Polymorphobacter megasporae: one gene and its partner. Each later gene encodes a partner of the first gene's protein in a complex. Links are inferred from orthologs where the notes say so. Each region holds a gene or a part of one and is shown on either strand. Other genes may lie near its edges. The genes, in order: KTC28_RS16645 and dapF.

Evidence for each region.
Region 2: the proteins of KTC28_RS16645 (region 1) and dapF are in contact, whole or in part, in a solved structure (PDB 5YGU), measured with the Escherichia coli proteins. The link is inferred for Polymorphobacter megasporae from one-to-one orthologs.

What each region holds. Positions count from the first base shown.
Region 1 is NZ_CP081848.1:3,559,299-3,567,474, forward strand. Bases 3,246-6,245 are described here. They hold KTC28_RS16645 (RNA pyrophosphohydrolase), read left to right. Parts: upstream 3,246-4,496; coding sequence 4,497-4,994; downstream 4,995-6,245. Other genes in these bases: KTC28_RS16635 (alpha/beta hydrolase), read left to right, coding at 3,246-3,856; KTC28_RS16640 (hypothetical protein), read left to right, coding at 3,853-4,500; KTC28_RS16650 (TorF family putative porin), read right to left, coding at 4,978-5,688; KTC28_RS16655 (outer membrane beta-barrel protein), read right to left, coding at 5,794-6,245. In the rest of the region: KTC28_RS16620 (2-oxoacid:acceptor oxidoreductase subunit alpha), read right to left, coding at 1-249; KTC28_RS16625 (histone deacetylase family protein), read right to left, coding at 266-1,225; KTC28_RS16630 (lysozyme inhibitor LprI family protein), read right to left, coding at 1,244-2,260; more of KTC28_RS16635, read left to right, coding at 2,849-3,245; more of KTC28_RS16655, read right to left, coding at 6,246-6,990; parE (DNA topoisomerase IV subunit B), read left to right, coding at 7,262-8,176. UniProt on the Escherichia coli protein: Master regulator of 5'-end-dependent mRNA decay.
Region 2 is NZ_CP081848.1:3,878,908-3,887,059, reverse strand. What follows is about bases 3,672-6,647. They hold dapF (diaminopimelate epimerase), read right to left. Parts: upstream 5,568-6,647; coding sequence 4,776-5,567; downstream 3,672-4,775. Other genes in these bases: KTC28_RS18075 (PEPxxWA-CTERM sorting domain-containing protein), read left to right, coding at 5,688-6,647; mtaB (tRNA (N(6)-L-threonylcarbamoyladenosine(37)-C(2))-methylthiotransferase MtaB), read right to left, coding at 3,672-4,773. In the rest of the region: KTC28_RS18110 (zinc-binding dehydrogenase), read left to right, coding at 1-576; transcription elongation factor GreA, read left to right, coding at 573-1,049; KTC28_RS18100 (formate/nitrite transporter family protein), read right to left, coding at 1,046-1,888; KTC28_RS18095 (hypothetical protein), read right to left, coding at 1,968-2,372; signal recognition particle-docking protein FtsY, read right to left, coding at 2,462-3,400; more of mtaB, read right to left, coding at 3,397-3,671; more of KTC28_RS18075, read left to right, coding at 6,648-6,767; ispG (flavodoxin-dependent (E)-4-hydroxy-3-methylbut-2-enyl-diphosphate synthase), read left to right, coding at 6,820-7,965; KTC28_RS18065 (SRPBCC family protein), read left to right, coding at 7,984-8,152. UniProt on the Escherichia coli protein: Involved in the succinylase branch of the L-lysine biosynthesis and in the biosynthesis of the pentapeptide incorporated in the peptidoglycan moiety. Catalyzes the stereoinversion of LL-2,6-diaminopimelate (L,L-DAP) to meso-diaminopimelate (meso-DAP).

The DNA of each region.
Region 1 (8,176 bases):
GCCGAAGTTGATCTGGAACGCCGAGACGCCGAAGGTTGTCCCCTGCGGCGCACGGATCTCGGCGGGGAAGTCGGGGAAGGTCGAGAAGTCGTCGCCCGCGAGCGCAGTCGACAGTGTGAACTGCCCGCCGGTCAACTGCATGCCGTCGCCGCTATCGCCGGCGAAACGGACGACCATAGTTTCGGAGTGGGTCTTCGGGGGAGCGGGCTTGGTCGTCGGCTCGTCGACAGTCTGCAGCGCAGTCGCCATTAACAGTTTCCGGATGTCATGATGCGAGGCGGTCTACTCCCCGCGGCGCGGCGGGTCCAAGTAGTTTTTCTGTAACGTGGCCCAGCGCGTCGGCCATCGCGACTATCGACCGCGCATGCCGCATCGCCACCGCCTCGCGGTCGGCGCCGTAGCCGCCGCCGAGCGTCGACGCGACCGGAATGCCGCGCGCGGCGCACGTCTCGACGACAAAGCGGTCACGCGCGGCGAGCCCGTCGTCGCTCAGCGCCAGCCGCCCGAGCCGGTCGTCGGCGTGCGGATCGACCCCGGCCTGATACAGCACCAGCCCGGGACGATATGTGTCGAGGAATGCGGGCAGCGCGTCGGCAAGGACCGCGAGATAGTCGTCATCCCCCATCTTGTCGGGCAGCGCGACATCGCGCGTCGACACCTGTTTGCGCACCGGGAAGTTCTTCGCCGCGTGCATCGAGAACGTCACCGCGTCGTTCCGCCCGGAGAAGATCGCGGCGGTCCCGTCGCCCTGATGAACGTCGAGGTCGACCACCGCGAGCGTCGCCACCCGGCCCTCCGCCAGCAACTGCGCGCCGGCGATGGCGAGGTCGTTGAAGATGCAGTACCCGGCCCCGCCATCGGGCAGCGCATGATGACTCCCCCCGGCGGTGTTGGCGGCAAAGCCCGTTTCGAGCGCGATCCGCGCCGCGAGATACGTCCCGCCGATAACAAGTCGTGATCGCCGGACCATCGCCGCGGTCACCGGAAAGCCGATCCGCCGCTCTTGTTCCCGGGTCAGCGTGCCGTCGAACACCGCCGCGACATAGGCGGGCTCGTGCACCGCCTCGATCCACGCGCGCGGCGCCGGATCGGGGGTGTGCGCCTCGAAATCCGCAGCGAGTCGCTCGAGCGCGACCATCAGCAAGCCGTACTTATCCATCGGAAAGCTGTGCCCCGGCGGCAGCGGCGCGACATAGTCGGGATGATGGACGAGCGCGACGGTCATCGCCCCGCGCGTTGCCCGCTAGCGGCCGACCTCGTCAAGCTCGCGCAGACGCAGGCGATAGGCGTCGGCGATACAATCGCGGTCGGGACACGTCTGCCGGGCATTCAGGAAAGTCGTCTCGCCGTGGTGGATCCGCTGCACCGTGGCCGGATCGACGCTGCGGTCAAGCGCGGCAAATCGCGACGTCAGCTGTCTGTCGAGCGCCGCCAGCCCGGCGTCGGAACAGATCGCCGCGGTGATGTCGTTGCGCGCGCGGCGGCAATTGAAGCCGGGTGCCTGCGCCGCGCCCTGCTGACGGCTGGTCCGCGTGGCGCGACCGGGCGTCGCGACCGGCACGACCGCGCGCCGCGCTTCCACTGTGCGCTCCTCGAGCCTCCGTTCGCGGGACCGTGCGCGTTCGCCGGTCTGCGGGCTCGGGGTGCGTTTCAGAACAGGGAGCGGCTGCTCGGTAACAGGCGGCGTCGACGATGGCGCTGGCGCGGCTGGCGGCTCGGCGCTTGTGGACGCTTCAGTTATGGGCGGCGCGTTCGTTGCTGGCTTCGGCAATATGGTCGTCGGCAGCGAAGGCGTGTGCGCCAGCGGTAGCGCGGGCGACGCTACCGGCGCAGCTCGCGCCTCGACCGGTGCAGGAGGCGAGGCGACCGGCGTACCGATATTGCCTCGCACCAGCCAACCGACCGCGCCCGCCGCGACTAAAGCGACGGCCGCGAACAGTGTCCATAAAATCGGGAAACGCCGGGACGATGCCGGTGCGACAACCGGCGTTGACCCCGGACGCGATGCGACCGAGGGTGCCACCGCCGCCGCGGCGTTCGCGGCCGGGCGAGCGCGATATGCGGGCGCGGCCGGTCGCTCGATCGCGGTCGGCGACGACGACGCAGTCTGGCCCGCAGACGATGCCATCGGCAGGACATCGTCGTTGCCCGCGACACGACGGTCATTGCCGGTAGCCCGACGATCAGTCTGCTGACCCGGACCGCGATCGGCCCCGAAAAGCTCTTCGGCGCGGCGGCGACGCCAATCCTCTGTCCCCATCGACCGACCCTCCGCACCCGCGCAATATTATCGAATTAGTAACGTTGGTTGCAGTCAAAGAGTTGCGGGCCGTGGTGACAGGGTCACGTACGAAAAGCCTGTCCTACAGGCAGTTGAATGGCTTAGCCTCGCTGGATGATGATGGACGACCTTCACCGCGCCAATCGCGACCCGCTCGGTCGCGCAGGACTAGGCCGGGTTGAAAGGCTGCTGCAAACTAGTCCCGCTTCGTGTGGACTTCGTGGACTTCCGCCGTCGCGCCGCTTCTTCGAGCTCACCGACGGGTCGTTCAAAAACACCTCCGTCTCGTCCGGACATCGTGGACTTCCGCCGACGCGCCGCTTTTTCGAGCAGGCCGGCATCGCGAAATGTTCGACCGCAAAAACACCCGTTTCGTGTGGACTTCGTGGACTTCCGGCAGTGCGGAGGCCGGACCGCACCGGTGGTACCTCGCGCCAAGATGACCGCAAAATACCCGCGCTTCGTGTGGACTTCGTGGACTTCCGCGGTGCGCCACCGATCAGGTTCGCCCCTTGGCGACCGCGGCCCGCCACGTCTATGTTGCCGCAAAACCTTGGGAGAAGAGCCGTGCCGTTCGTCAGACCCGACGTTGCCAATTTGCTGGCGATGCTCAGCAGCGCCCCCGGCCCGAAGATGGAAGACGGCGAGCCCGGGCCGGCGCGCGAGATGATGCGGATGCTGGCGCAGGTCGCCGAGCTGCCACGCGGCGACCTCGCCCATGTCGCCGATGTCACCATCCCCTCGCCGCAGGGCCACGCGATCCCGGCGCGCGTGTACAGCGCAGCCGCCGACCCCGGCCCGGGACCCGTCCTCGTTTATTTCCACGGCGGCGGCTGGGTGATCGGCGACCTCGAAACCCACGATTCGCTCTGCGCCGAGATCGCCCGCGTTGCCGGGATGACCGTCGTCAGCGTCGATTACCGCCTTGCACCCGAGCACCGTTTTCCCGCCGCGACCGAGGATTGCCTCGCCGCGATGCGCTGGCTTGCCGAAACGCCGAAGCCGGTCGGCCACACGGTCACCGGGCTGATCCCGGCGGGCGATAGCGCAGGCGGCAACCTCGCCGCGGTGGTCGCGCAGCAGCTGGGCGGCAAATTGCCGGTGCCGATCGTCGCGCAATGGCTGATCTACCCCGGTGTCGACATGACCGCGAACAGCGGCTCGATGCAGGAATTTGCCGAGGGCTATCTGCTGACCAACGGCGGCATGCGCTGGTTCACCGAGCATTATATGGGGTCGGAGCCCGACCTTCATCACGCTTATGCCTCGCCGATTCATGCCGATTCGCTCGCCGGCTTGCCGCCGGCAATGGTCTTCACCTGCGGCCTCGATCCGCTCCGCGACCAGGGCCGGGCGTACGCCGCCAAGCTGGTTTCGGCGGGGGTGCCGGTCGTCTTCCGCGAAGCGGCGGGACAAATCCACGGCTGTATGACATTGCGGCTGGCGATCCCGAGCACGCAGGACGACCTCCACGCCTGCCTCGCGGCCCTGCGGGCGATGGTCGACGAGGCGCACGCTACGCAAGCTGCGATGGCCGCCGCCGCGGCGCCGCAGACGACGGTGGCCGCCGAATGAACCGGGTTTTGACCACCGCGCTGATCATCGCGGCATCCGCCCCGCTGTCGCTCGCGGTATCCACCACCGTCGCCGCCGAGGGGGCGCCCGGCGGCGACGCGGTAATGCGGCAGTTGTGGCGGACGCAGAAGGCCGACACCGTCGAAACCGTCCAGCGCGTCTATGGCCGCGTCGTCCGGCTCAAACTGCCGCGACCGTTCGTGCTGGCGGACCGTCAGGAGCAGCGCGGATTTTTCATCGCCGAATATGTCCCCGACGGCGAGACGGTCGACAACTGGACCCGGATGATTACCGTCACCGGCACGCGCGGCGGCGGTGCGGCGCATGTGACCGACGCCCAGCTTGCGGCGAAGTTCGAGCCGCCGGCGTGTCCCGCGAAGATCTTTCGCGACCTCGGGCCGACGAAGTCGTTCGCCGGGGTCACCGGCCGGATGGTCGTGATCGGCTGCGGCGCGCCCGACCAGGCGGGAGCCGAGCACGGCGTTATCGGCGTCTATCGCGACACCGCCGACAGCTGGACCGTCCAATATGCCGAACGCAATCACGGCAAGCCCCCGTTCTCACCCGAACAGGCCGTGGCACGCCTCGACGCGCTCGCCCCGGCGGTAATCCCCTTAAGCCCCGCGACTGGAGCAGCGAAATGAGCGACCGGGTTCACCCATCGGGGCTGCCATACCGCGCCGGGGTCGGGATCATGCTGCTCAACGCCGAGGGCAAGGTGTTCACCGGCCAGCGGCTCGATTCGAAGCTCGAGGCGTGGCAGATGCCGCAAGGCGGGATCGATCCGGGCGAGGAGCCGATTACAACCGCGTTCCGCGAGCTCGCCGAGGAGACCGGGATCACCAAGGCCGAGGTTCTCGGCGAATCACGCGACTGGCTGTATTACGATCTGCCCGACGACCTGATCGGCACGATCTGGAAGGGGCGTTATTGCGGCCAGCGGCAAAAGTGGTTCGCGATGCGCTTCACCGGCACCGATGCCGACGTCAATATCGCGACCGAGCATCCCGAATTCCGCAGCTGGCGCTGGTCGACGCTGCCCGAACTGTCATCGCTGATCGTGCCGTTCAAGCGCGACCTGTACGAGGCGGTCCTTGCTGAATTTGCCGGGCTGATCGGGTCTAGAACGCCAGCGTGACGCTGCCGACGACGGTGCCGGCGGTGGCGTGGCGAATGAACGGGGCGACGTTTCTTGGTACATCGTTGCCGACGTATTTGACCCCGATGGTGACGATACTAACGCGGTAGTCGACCCCCGCGCTATAGTCGATCTTGGTTCGTCCAAGATCAAACGCCCCCTTCTCGCGCCCGACCGACGCCTTGACCGTGACCGGCGTCAACGGGATACCGACCGCCGCTTTGGCATAGGTATATAAGTTGCCCCCCGACACCCCCGCCTGATCGGGGGCATAGTTCGCCCCGAGCGTCACCGTCGCCGGACCAAGCGACCCGGCGACCGAACCAAACACCTCGGCCTCAGTCGGGCCGTGACGGGGATAGATGTAGGCGATGACCCCGGCCGATGGGGTGAGCAGCCCGACCTGTCGGCTGTATCCCGCCGACAGATCGATCTCGGCGTCGGTCCCCCGGTCCTGCCGCAGGTCGCGCGGGCGGGCGGTCGACACCCCCTCCGCCCCGGCGAACCACCCGGCCAAGCTGGCCTGGACGCTCGCATCGGCCACCGGCTGCCGGTCGCTCAGCGATACTCCCCGCGAGCGATAGTCGGTGAGAAGAGCAGCGGAGGCGTCGAACTCGACCGCCTGTGCCCGGCTGGCTGCCCCTGCCGCGACAAGGATCGCGCATATGGCTCGAGTAGTGTTGCCGGGACGCAACAGCGGTTGAGCACGACGAAGACTTCGAACCGCGATAGCATGCATAATTAACAGGCAAATGCGCCGCGCTGGCTCAAAAAGCAAGCAGCGGCGCAGTCTCAGGCTCTAGAAGAGGACGCCGAGCTCGAGGACCCCGCGGAGCTGCGAGGTGTCGTTCCCGAACTTGCCGAACGCCGCCCCCTCGGTGGCATGGATCGCCTTGACGTACGACCCTTCGGCCCGGACGAAGAAGATCTTGTACTGGTACGTCGGGCTGACGGTGATCGAGTAGGCGTCGCTCCCGGTGCCGTACAGGAAGCTCGCCGCGGTGCCGCCGCGGGTGCCCGACGAGCTGACATACTCACCGCGAACCGGCAGGCTGAACTCGGGGGTGAAGCTGTACTTGGCGAGGATCGCGCCGCCGATCGTCGAGGCGGACGTCGTCCCGAACTGCGGGACCAGATTGTCGACATGGGTGTACTGGACGTACGGCTGGATGATCCACGGCCCGTCGGTATGCGTCAGGATCAGGTTATACACCGAGCTGTTGTTGAGGATGCCCGGGGTCGAGAAGGTCGACTTGGTCGTCGTCTTGGTGTTCCCGCTCGCGGCGAAAGCGAGGACGTTCTTCGGGTCGATCGTGTAGGCAACCGAGCCCGAGATCGTGCTGTACTTCGACGAGTAGAAGCCGTCGTTGAGCGAGACCGAGAACGCGAGCGGCCCCGCGGTGTAGTTCGCCTGGACGCCCTTGCTGACGGCGGGCTCGAGGTTCCACAGCAGGCCACGGTCGATGTTCATGTTTTCGAAGGTAAATGTGTATTCGGCGCCTATCAGGGTCGGCATCTTACCCGCCTGGATCGAGAAATTGGCGGTCGGGGCGATCTTGATGAACGCCTGCGGCAGCGGCCCGAAGGTCGAGTCGGTAACCCGGGTGGCGCGGGTGTAGGGGGTGCCGAGCGAGGGCAGCGAATAGACACCGGCCTGGACAAAGAACTGAAAGACCCCGTCGATCTTCTGGATAAAGATCTGGGCATTGCTGAGGTCGCCGTACGAGCCGTGGTCGCCCGCGCCGGTGACGGCGTGATCCTGGAAGCGCGCGATGCCCGAGGCGACGCCGGTGACATAGACCTTGCCGAAGTCGCCGAGGTCGAAGTTGGTCGGCGCGCTATTCCCGGCGAGCGGCCCGGTGATGGCCGGCGACAGGACCGGCGCCGCGGGGGCGGCGGCGGGCGGCGTGGCGGCGGCGGGTGCGTCCTGCGCGATGGCGGGCTGCGCGACGACCGCGAGGGCCAGCATTGTCCCGGCCAAAATCTGCTTGTTCATCATTCTCTCCCTGCTCTGCGTTGGCTCCGGCTGAGCGCCGAGGTTAACGGCTTGTGCGCTGCAACAACCGTGCCAGACAGGGAGAGCTTGGCGGCCCGCATAAGGGCGGCATAAAAAAAAGGCCGGTGGCGAACCACCGGCCTAGTAAAATCCTTGGGGAGGATCGCCTTTCGGCAAGTTTGTTGTGCACTGCAGCAAAGGCATTTGCAAGAACTATTTTCACGTTCCGGCCATGCTTGGCTACGTTCCGCGTCCGTTCTATAGCTACCCCATGAGCGACCTGTTCGCCGCAACTGCGGCCTCGACCGACTATGACGCCAGCCACATCGAGGTCCTCGAGGGCCTCGAACCGGTTCGCCGCCGCCCCGGGATGTACATCGGCGGGGTCGACGAGCGCGCGCTCCACCACCTCGCGTCGGAGGTCCTCGACAATGCGATGGACGAGGCGGTTGCCGGTCACGCGACCCGAATCGAGGTCACGCTCGACGCCGGCGACCGGCTGACGATCACCGATAACGGCCGCGGCATCCCGGTCGACGAGCATCCGAAATACCCCGGAAAGTCGGCGCTCGAGGTCATCATGACGATGCTCCATTCGGGCGGGAAGTTCTCCGGCAAGGCCTATGCCACCAGCGGCGGGCTCCACGGCGTCGGCATTTCGGTGGTCAACGCGCTGTCGTCCGACCTGACCGTCGAGGTCGCGCGCAACAAGGCACTGTTCCGGCAGACCTTCTCGCGCGGCCTGCCGACGTCGGGCCTCGACAGCGTCGGCGCGGTTACCGGGCGGCGCGGGACGACAGTCGCCTTCACCCCCGACACCCAGATCTTCGGCGACGACGCCCACTTCAAGCCCGCCCGCCTGTACAAGCTCGCCCGGTCGAAGGCGTATCTGTTCCGCGGCGTCGAGATCCGCTGGAAGTGCGACCCCGACCTGATCACCGACGCGACCCCGGCGGCGGCGACCTTCCAGTTCCCCGGCGGCCTCGCCGATCACCTTACCGAGCAGCTTGGCGACCGCGAGCTCGTCGTCGGCGAACTGTTCTCCGGCCGGGCCGACCTGCCCGAGGACCGCGGCTCGGTCGAATGGGCGGTGGCGTGGCCGATGTGGGGCGACGGCGCGACGAGTTATTACTGCAACACCGTGCCGACCCCCGACGGCGGTACCCATGAAGCCGGGCTTCGTGCT
Region 2 (8,152 bases), 320 kb from region 1 along the record:
GTCGGTGCGGTGGTCAATTCGGCGAAGGTCCGGCCGGGCGAGAGCGTCGTCGTCTACGGTCTCGGCGGGGTCGGGCTGGCGGCGTTGCTCGGTGCCCTCGCCAGCGGCGCGCAGCCGGTCATCGCGGTCGATCCGGTTGAATCCAAACGACTTCTCGCGCTCGACCTCGGCGCGGCGGCAGCGGTCGCACCCGACGAAGCCGCCGCCACGGTCAAGGCGCTGACCGGCCGCGGTGCCGATGTCGCGATCGAGACCGTCGGCAAGGCAGCCGTCCTCGCCGAAGCATACAGGGTCACCCGTCGCGGCGGCCGCACTGTCACCGTCGGCCTGCCCAACCCCGCGGAATTGCTCAGCATTCCGGCAGTGTCGCTGGTCGGCGACGGCAAGATGCTGATGGGCAGCTATATGGGCTCGGCTATCCCGAGCCGCGACATCCCGCGCTATATCGCGCTGTGGAAGGCCGGACGCCTGCCCGTCGAGCGGCTGCTGACCTCGACAGGTCCGCTGTCCGGCATCAACGCCGCGCTCGACGAACTCGCGAGCGGCCGCGCGATCCGCCAGATCCTCGTGCCATGAGCGTCGCCTTCACCAAGGAGGGCGATGCCGAGGCCGTCGCTGCCGACCTCCCCGACCGCCCGATTTCAACGCACCCGAACCTCGTCACTACATCGGGCCTCGCGCAACTCGACGCCGAACTCGCGACCGCGCGCACCGCTTACGATGCCGCGCAGGCCGGGGGCGGGATTTCCGCCGACCGCACCGCAATGGCACGCGCCACTCGCGACCTGCGTTACTGGGGCAGCCGCCGGGCGAGCGCGCAGCTGATCGAGGCCGCCGACTGCGATCAAGTCCGCTTCGGCTGCACCGTCACCTTCGAACGCGCCGACGGAACGTTCGCGACCTACCGCATCACTGGTGAAGACGAAGCCGACCCCGCCGCCGGCCGCATCGCTTACATCGCCCCCGCCGCCCGCGCCCTGCTCGGCAAGAGCGTGGGCGACACCGCGGTTATCGCCGGGGGAGAGATCGAGATCGTCTCGATCGGCTAGTCGGTCTTGATCTCGTCGCGCACCTGTCCGTGCGCGAGAACCGCGAACAAGCCGGTGCCGCCGATGATGTTACCTGCGAGCGCGGGGCCGATGAACCCGCCGACCGCCCAGCCAAACGACGCCTTGCCGGTCAGCCACAGCAGCCACGCCTCGCCCGATCCGGCGACGACATGGCTGAACCCGCCGACCGCGATGACGTAGGTGACCATTACCACGACCCAGAATTCGCTGCCGCGCGCGTTCGGCAGGATCCACGCGATCGACGCGACGAGGAAGCCGGCGGGAATACCGCGCAACAGCGTCGTTGCGGCATCGTTGTCGAGCAGCTTCGCCGAGACCGCGACCGCGGCGTCGAGCTGATCCTGCGATACGATCATTCGGTGCGCGAGCATCGCGGCAACAAGGAACGTCCCCGCGAGGTTCGCGACGATCGCAAGGCTCCACAATCGCCCGAGCCGGCCGAAATTATGCAGGCTCGGCTTGACCGCAACGGGGAGGACGACGGTGATCGTGTTCTCGGTGAACAGCTGCAGGTTGCCGAGGATGACGATGACGAAGCCGACGCAGTAACCGAACGACGTCACCAGCGGGGTCCATTGCGCATCGGGCAGATGCTGGTGGAGGAATGCCTCGGCGAGGACCGACGCGGAGATGCCGACACCGGCGGCGAAAGCCGAACACAGCAGCGACAGCGCCGGGCGGTTGAGCTCGTCGTCGCCCTGGATGCGGATGACCTCGTGGACGACCTTCGCCGATCCCGACCGGCGCTCGGAGACCGCCTTGTTTTCCTCGGGGGTCAGCGCGACGCCGTCATCATCCTGGTCATTTGGCTTGGTCATCGGGAGCGAACGGTTACGGCGGGTCAACGTTCCTGCCGCAAGGTGCAGGACGCCGGATACTAGCACGAGGGCTCCAGTCTTACGGCACAGTAGCAGCCGCCGCATCCGCCTGCTTCTGCGCGGCCGCATCGCGCATGAACTGTTCCCAGCACCCCGTCTGTCCGCCGCTGCCGACCGCTGAGCAGCTGTTCGGGCGCTGTGCCCGGCCGGTCTCCTCGATGTCGCGGGTGCGCGCGACCCACGACTGTTCCTTGCGCTCGACCTTCTGCTGGCGGAGCGGCTTCGGGATGCGGTAGCGTTCGGACTCGGGGAGGCGCGCACAGACGACGATCTCGTCGCCCGGACCCTTCGGGCACGGATCGGTGCCAAAGACGTCGACCTGGACAACCTTGCGCGGCGGCGGCGAATTGCGCGCGCCGTCGCCGGCATAGGCCGGGACCGCAGCGGCGAAGAGCACGGCGGCGAGCGTCAGGTGGCGGATCATCGTTGCAATTCCTCGAAGCCGGATACGCTCGGCCCCCGGGGCTTAACGCAAGGTGACGCGCTCAGCCCCCGCGCGCAAGCTGGCAGCATTCAGCCCCCGGCAAGCGCCTTGGCGAACACCGTCGCATCGAATGGGCGGAGATCGTCAATCCCTTCGCCGACCCCGACCGCGTGGATCGGCAGGCCGAACTTCTCCGCCGCGGCGACGAGGACGCCGCCGCGCGCGGTGCCGTCGAGCTTGGTCATGACCAGCCCGGTCACCCCGGCGACCTCGCGAAACACCTCGATCTGGTTCAATGCGTTCTGCCCGGTCGTCGCGTCGAGGACGAGGACGACGTCGTGCGGCGCGGCGGGCATCGACTTGCGCAGCACGCGCTTGATCTTGGCGAGCTCGTCCATCAGGCCGCTCTTGTTCTGCAGCCGCCCGGCGGTGTCGATGATCAGCACATCCGACCCCGCCGCCCGCGCCGCATCGAGCGCGGTGAACGCCAGCCCCGCCGCGTCGGCGCCCTGCTCGCCCGAAATCACCGGGACCCCGGCGCGCGCGCCCCAGATCTTGAGCTGCGCGATTGCCGCGGCGCGGAAGGTGTCGCCCGCCGCGAGCATCACCGAATAGTCCTGCTCGGCGAACAGATGCGCGAGCTTTGCGATCGTCGTGGTCTTGCCCGACCCGTTGACGCCGACGACGAGGATCACCTGGGGGCGCGGGAAGGCGATAACTTCCAATGGCTTGGCGACCGGGGCGAGGACCTTGGCGATCTCGGCGGCGACGACCGCGCGGACCCCGGCCTCGTCGATCCCGCGCGCATATTGTCCCGAGCCGAGTTCGGCGACGATCCGCGCCGCGAGCGCGGGGCCGAGGTCGGAGGCGATCAGCGCCTCCTCGATCGCCTCGAGCCGCGCCGGGTCGAGCGTCGTCGTGCCGAACGGCACCGCACCGAACAGCCCCGACAGATTGCCGCCGAGCTTGTCCGACGACCGCGAGAGCCCGGCGGTCAGGCGGGAGAGCCAGCTTGTCTTTTCGGTCATCCGCAATCCAGTTTGCCGCCGGTCACGCTCAATGCGGTGACGCGGGCGATGCTGCCGCGCGCGGCGGGGGTGGCGAGCCGCACGGGGAGGAAGGTTTCGCTATGCCCGCTGACGCCGTCGCGCTCGACGAGGATGCGCTGCGGGCGGCCGATCTCCGTCGCCATCGCCGCCGACCGGCGCAGGTCGCCGAGCGCGCGGAGACGGGCAGCGCGCTCGCGGGCAACGCCGGGGGCGACCTGCGGCATCCGCGCAGCTGGGGTGCCGGGACGAGGTGAGAAGGGGAAGACGTGGAGCTGGCTCAATCCGCACTCGTCGACCAGGGCCAGCGTCTGGTCGAACATCGCCTCGGTCTCGGTCGGGAAGCCGGTGATGAAGTCCGCGCCGAAGGCGATGCCGGGACGGGCGGCGCGGAGGCGGTCGCAGATCGCCACGGCCTGCGCGCGGCTGTGACGGCGCTTCATCCGCTTGAGGATGAGGTCGTCGCCCGCCTGGAGCGACAGATGGAACTGCGGCATCAGGCGCGGATCGGCGGCAGCCTCGACGAGCGCATCGTCAACCTCGATCGAGTCGATCGACGACAGACGCAGGCGGGGGAGGGTGGGGACGTCGCGGAGGATGCGCTGGACGAGGATGCCGAGCGGCTCGGGGCCGAACGAGGTGATGTCGACCCCGGTCAGCACGACCTCGTTGACGCCGTTGTCGACCAGCTGGGCGATGTGCTCGACGACCGTCGCGGCGGGGAGCGAGCGTGAATTGCCGCGCCCGAACGGGATGATGCAGAAGGTGCAGCGGTGGTCGCAGCCGGTCTGGATTTCGACGAAGGCGCGGGTGTGGTGGGCGAAATTTGTGGGCGCGCGCGGGGAGATGCTCGTGGCGAGCATGATGTCGGCCACACGCACCTCTGCGCTGCCTTCTGCTCCCCTCCCCCTCGGGGGAGGGGCCGGGGGTGGGGCAGTCGCCGCGAGCTCATCGCCGGAATAAGTGTCTGGTCCCTCGTAGGGGGTACCAAAAACTTCCCGGTGCGCGACTGCCCCACCACCGGGCCGGTGCAAGGGCATCGTCTCTCGCCCCTCCCCTGAAGGGGAGGGGAGGGCGAAAGCATAACTCTCCGCCTCGAGCTTCTCGACATTCCCCAACACCCGCGCAACTTCGGGCATCGCCGCGAACCCCGCCGGGTCGATCTGCGCAGCGCAGCCCGTAACGACGATCCGCGCGTCGGGCTGCGCGCGGGCGGCGCGGCGGATCGCCTGCCGCGCCTGCCGCACCGCTTCGGCGGTTACGGCGCAGGTGTTGACCACGATCACGCCCGATCCGGTGATGCCGTCGATATGCTCGGCCTCGGCAGCGTTGAGGCGGCAGCCGAAATTGAGCACGCTCACAGGTCGATCGTCCCGGTGAAACTGGTCACGGCAGGCCCTGCCAGCGTCACCTCCGCGCCGTGCCACTCCACCGTGAGATCGCCGCCCGGCAGCGTCACCATGACTCGCGGATCGACCAGCCCGCGCCGCATCGCCGCGACCGCGCACGCCACCGCACCAGTGCCGCACGCCAGCGTCAATCCGGCGCCGCGCTCCCACACCCTGAGCACGATATGGCCCCGGTCGACGACATGCGCGACGCCGACGTTGACGCGCTCGGGGAACAGCGCGTCATGCTCGATCAGAGGGCCGAGGTCGGCGAGCGGCACCGCGTTCGCGTCGGCGACGAAGAAGACGATGTGCGGGTTGCCGACGTTGACCGCCTGCCCGTGTTCGAGGCTGTCCCACGCCACCGGCACGTCGCGCGTGTCGACCGCATAGGCGAGCGGGATCGCGTCCCAGTCGAATTGCGGCGGCGGGTAAGTCACGCTCGCACTCCCCGCGGTCGAAGTCGCATCGAGGATGCCGCCTGCGGTCGCAATCGTCGCGCTCGTTCCGAGCAGCGTCGCGACACAGCGCGCGGCGTTGCCGCAGGCTTCGACCTCGCCGCCGTCGCCGTTCCAGATCCGCATCAGTGCGGTGGCGACGGTGCTCGGCTCGATCACGATCAGCTGGTCACAGCCGATCCCGGTGTGGCGATCGGCGACCGCGACGACCTGCGCGGGGGTCAGCGCCAGCGGCTGGCTCCGCGCGTCGAACACGACGAAGTCGTTGCCGAGGCCGTGCATCTTGATGAAAGGGCGGAGCATCGCCCGCGATGTAGCGGCTCGGGTGCAACCATGCCAGCCGTGGGGATCATGGTTGATCGTTACGCACCCATAAGATATAGAGTACGGCAGCGACGGGGGTACGTTGCGGGGGGCTGCACGATGAAGATGCTATTCGCACTGGCCGTGGCGCTTGCCGTCGCGTCGCCTGCCACCGCCGGCTATCATTACACCACCGTCGATGGCCCGAGCAGTGCGTCGCTCCTCGGCACCGTCGTCACCTCGATCAACGACGCCGGCCTCGCCGCTGGGTATTACGTCAATGACGACGGCGTCGGCGGCCCGGGCAATTACACCGCCTTCACCGTCAACAAGGACGGCAGCGGTTTCAACAGCTTCAGCCGCCCCGGCTACGCCCAGACCGGCGCGGCGGGGATCGACAACGCCGGCGACGTCACCGGCGTTTCGGTCACGTCGCTCGGCCACGGGACGGGCTTCGTCCGCTCGGGCGCCGACGGCAGCTATGCCGATATCGACCCCAACCTCGACCCGACCTTTGGCGTCACCTCGCTGTATTCGGAGGCGATCGGCCTAAACAACCTCGGCGCGGTGACCGGCTATTACACCACCGACCCCGCCGCGACGGTCGGCACGCTCGCGCAATACGCGCACGGCTTCATCGAGTTCGGCGGGGTCTACACCGCGGTCGATGTAGATCCGCTCGACGGCTACGGCACGCAGGTGACGTCGATCAACGACCTCGGCCTGTTCACCGGGACATACCTCGACAACAGCGCCGACCATTTCAGCCACCCGTTCCTCGGCGTGTTCGCCCCGGGTGCCGGTGCCGCGATCATCGCCCTCGACACCGACCCATTCGGCGCGCCGTCGTCGTCGATCGGCAACATCACCGACAATTTCTACTCGACGTATAACTCGCTCTATCCATGCGCGTGCAGCCCGACCGGGTTCGCCTCGGCGGCGTATGTCCTCGACGTGGCCTTCGGCGGCTACGAGCCGATCGCGGTTCCCGGCGCGTTCTTCACCAACGTCTTCGGCATCAACCAGTCGACCGATGTCACCGGCTATTATCTCGACCCGACCGGGCTCCACGGCTTCGTCGCCTCGTGGGTCCCTGAGCCGGCGAGCTGGCTGATGATGATCGCCGGTTTCGGCCTGACCGGTGTCATGCTGCGGCGGCGCGAGCGCGGTTTCGCGCAGGGGTTCGTCGCACGGGGCTAGGCCGGAACGCCGCCAGCCTCTATATCGGCGGCATGTCACCGGAGCACAGAGTATGAGCGTTAGGCCTTGGCGCGATATCGCGCGTCGCCAGTCGCGCCAGATCATGGTCGGCAACGTCCCCGTCGGCGGCGGCGCGCCGATCACCGTCCAGACGATGACCAACACCCCGACCGAGGACGCCAAGGCGACGATCGAGCAGATCCGCCAGTGCGTCGAGGTCGGTGCCGACCTCGTTCGCGTCAGCTGCCCCGACGTCGAATCGACCGCGGCGATGCGCGAGATCGTCCGCGCGTCGAAGGTGCCGATCATCGCGGACATCCATTTCCACTATAAGCGCGCGCTCGAAGCCGCCGACGCCGGCGCCGCTTGCCTGCGGATCAACCCCGGCAACATCGGCTCGCCCGAGCGCGTCCGCGAAGTCGTCCGCGCCGCCAAGGCCAACGGCTGCTCGATGCGGATCGGCGTCAACGCCGGATCGCTCGATCGCCACCTCCTCGAGAAATACGGCGAGCCGTGCCCCGAGGCGCTCGTCGAATCGGCATTGGAGCACGCCAAGCTGCTCGAGGACGCCGACTTCCGCGAGTTCAAGATCAGCGTGAAGGCGTCCGACGTCTTCCTCGCGGTCGCCGCGTACAACGGGCTGGCGGAGGCGTGCGACTATCCGCTCCACCTCGGCATCACCGAGGCCGGCGGCTTGCAGGGCGGCACGGTGAAGTCGTCGATCGGCCTCGGCATGCTGCTGTGGGCCGGCATCGGCGACACGATCCGCGTCTCGCTGTCGGCCGACCCGGTCGAGGAGGTCAAGGTCGGCTACCACATGCTCAAGTCGCTCGGCATCCGTGCCCGCGGCGTCCGCGTCGTCAGCTGCCCGAGCTGCGCCCGTCAGGGCTTCGACGTCGTCAAGACCGTCGAACGCCTCGAAGCCGCGCTCGCCCACGTCACCACCGAATTGTCGCTCAGCGTCCTGGGCTGCGTCGTCAACGGCCCAGGCGAAGCGCGCGAAACCGACATCGGCATCACCGGCGGCGGCAACGGCAAGCACATGGTCTTCCTGTCGGGCGTCACGAGCCACCACATCGACGAACCCGCGATGGTCGACCACATCGTCGGACTGGTCGAGAAGAAGGCGGCTGAGATCGAGGCGGCGAAAGCGGCGAAGCTCTTGGCAGAAGCAGGACTGCTGGTCGCTGCGGAGTAGACGGGCAGGGGGGACGACATGCTGCAACCGACTCCGGCGGACGCCTTTGAGCTGTCGATAACGCGCGTGATCCCGGTGGCGCGCGCCACGCTCTACCGCTGCTGGACCGACCCAGCGCTGATCGTAAAGTGGTTCACCCCGCCACCGTTCACCACGGTCTCGGCGGAGATGGACGTCTGCCCCGGCG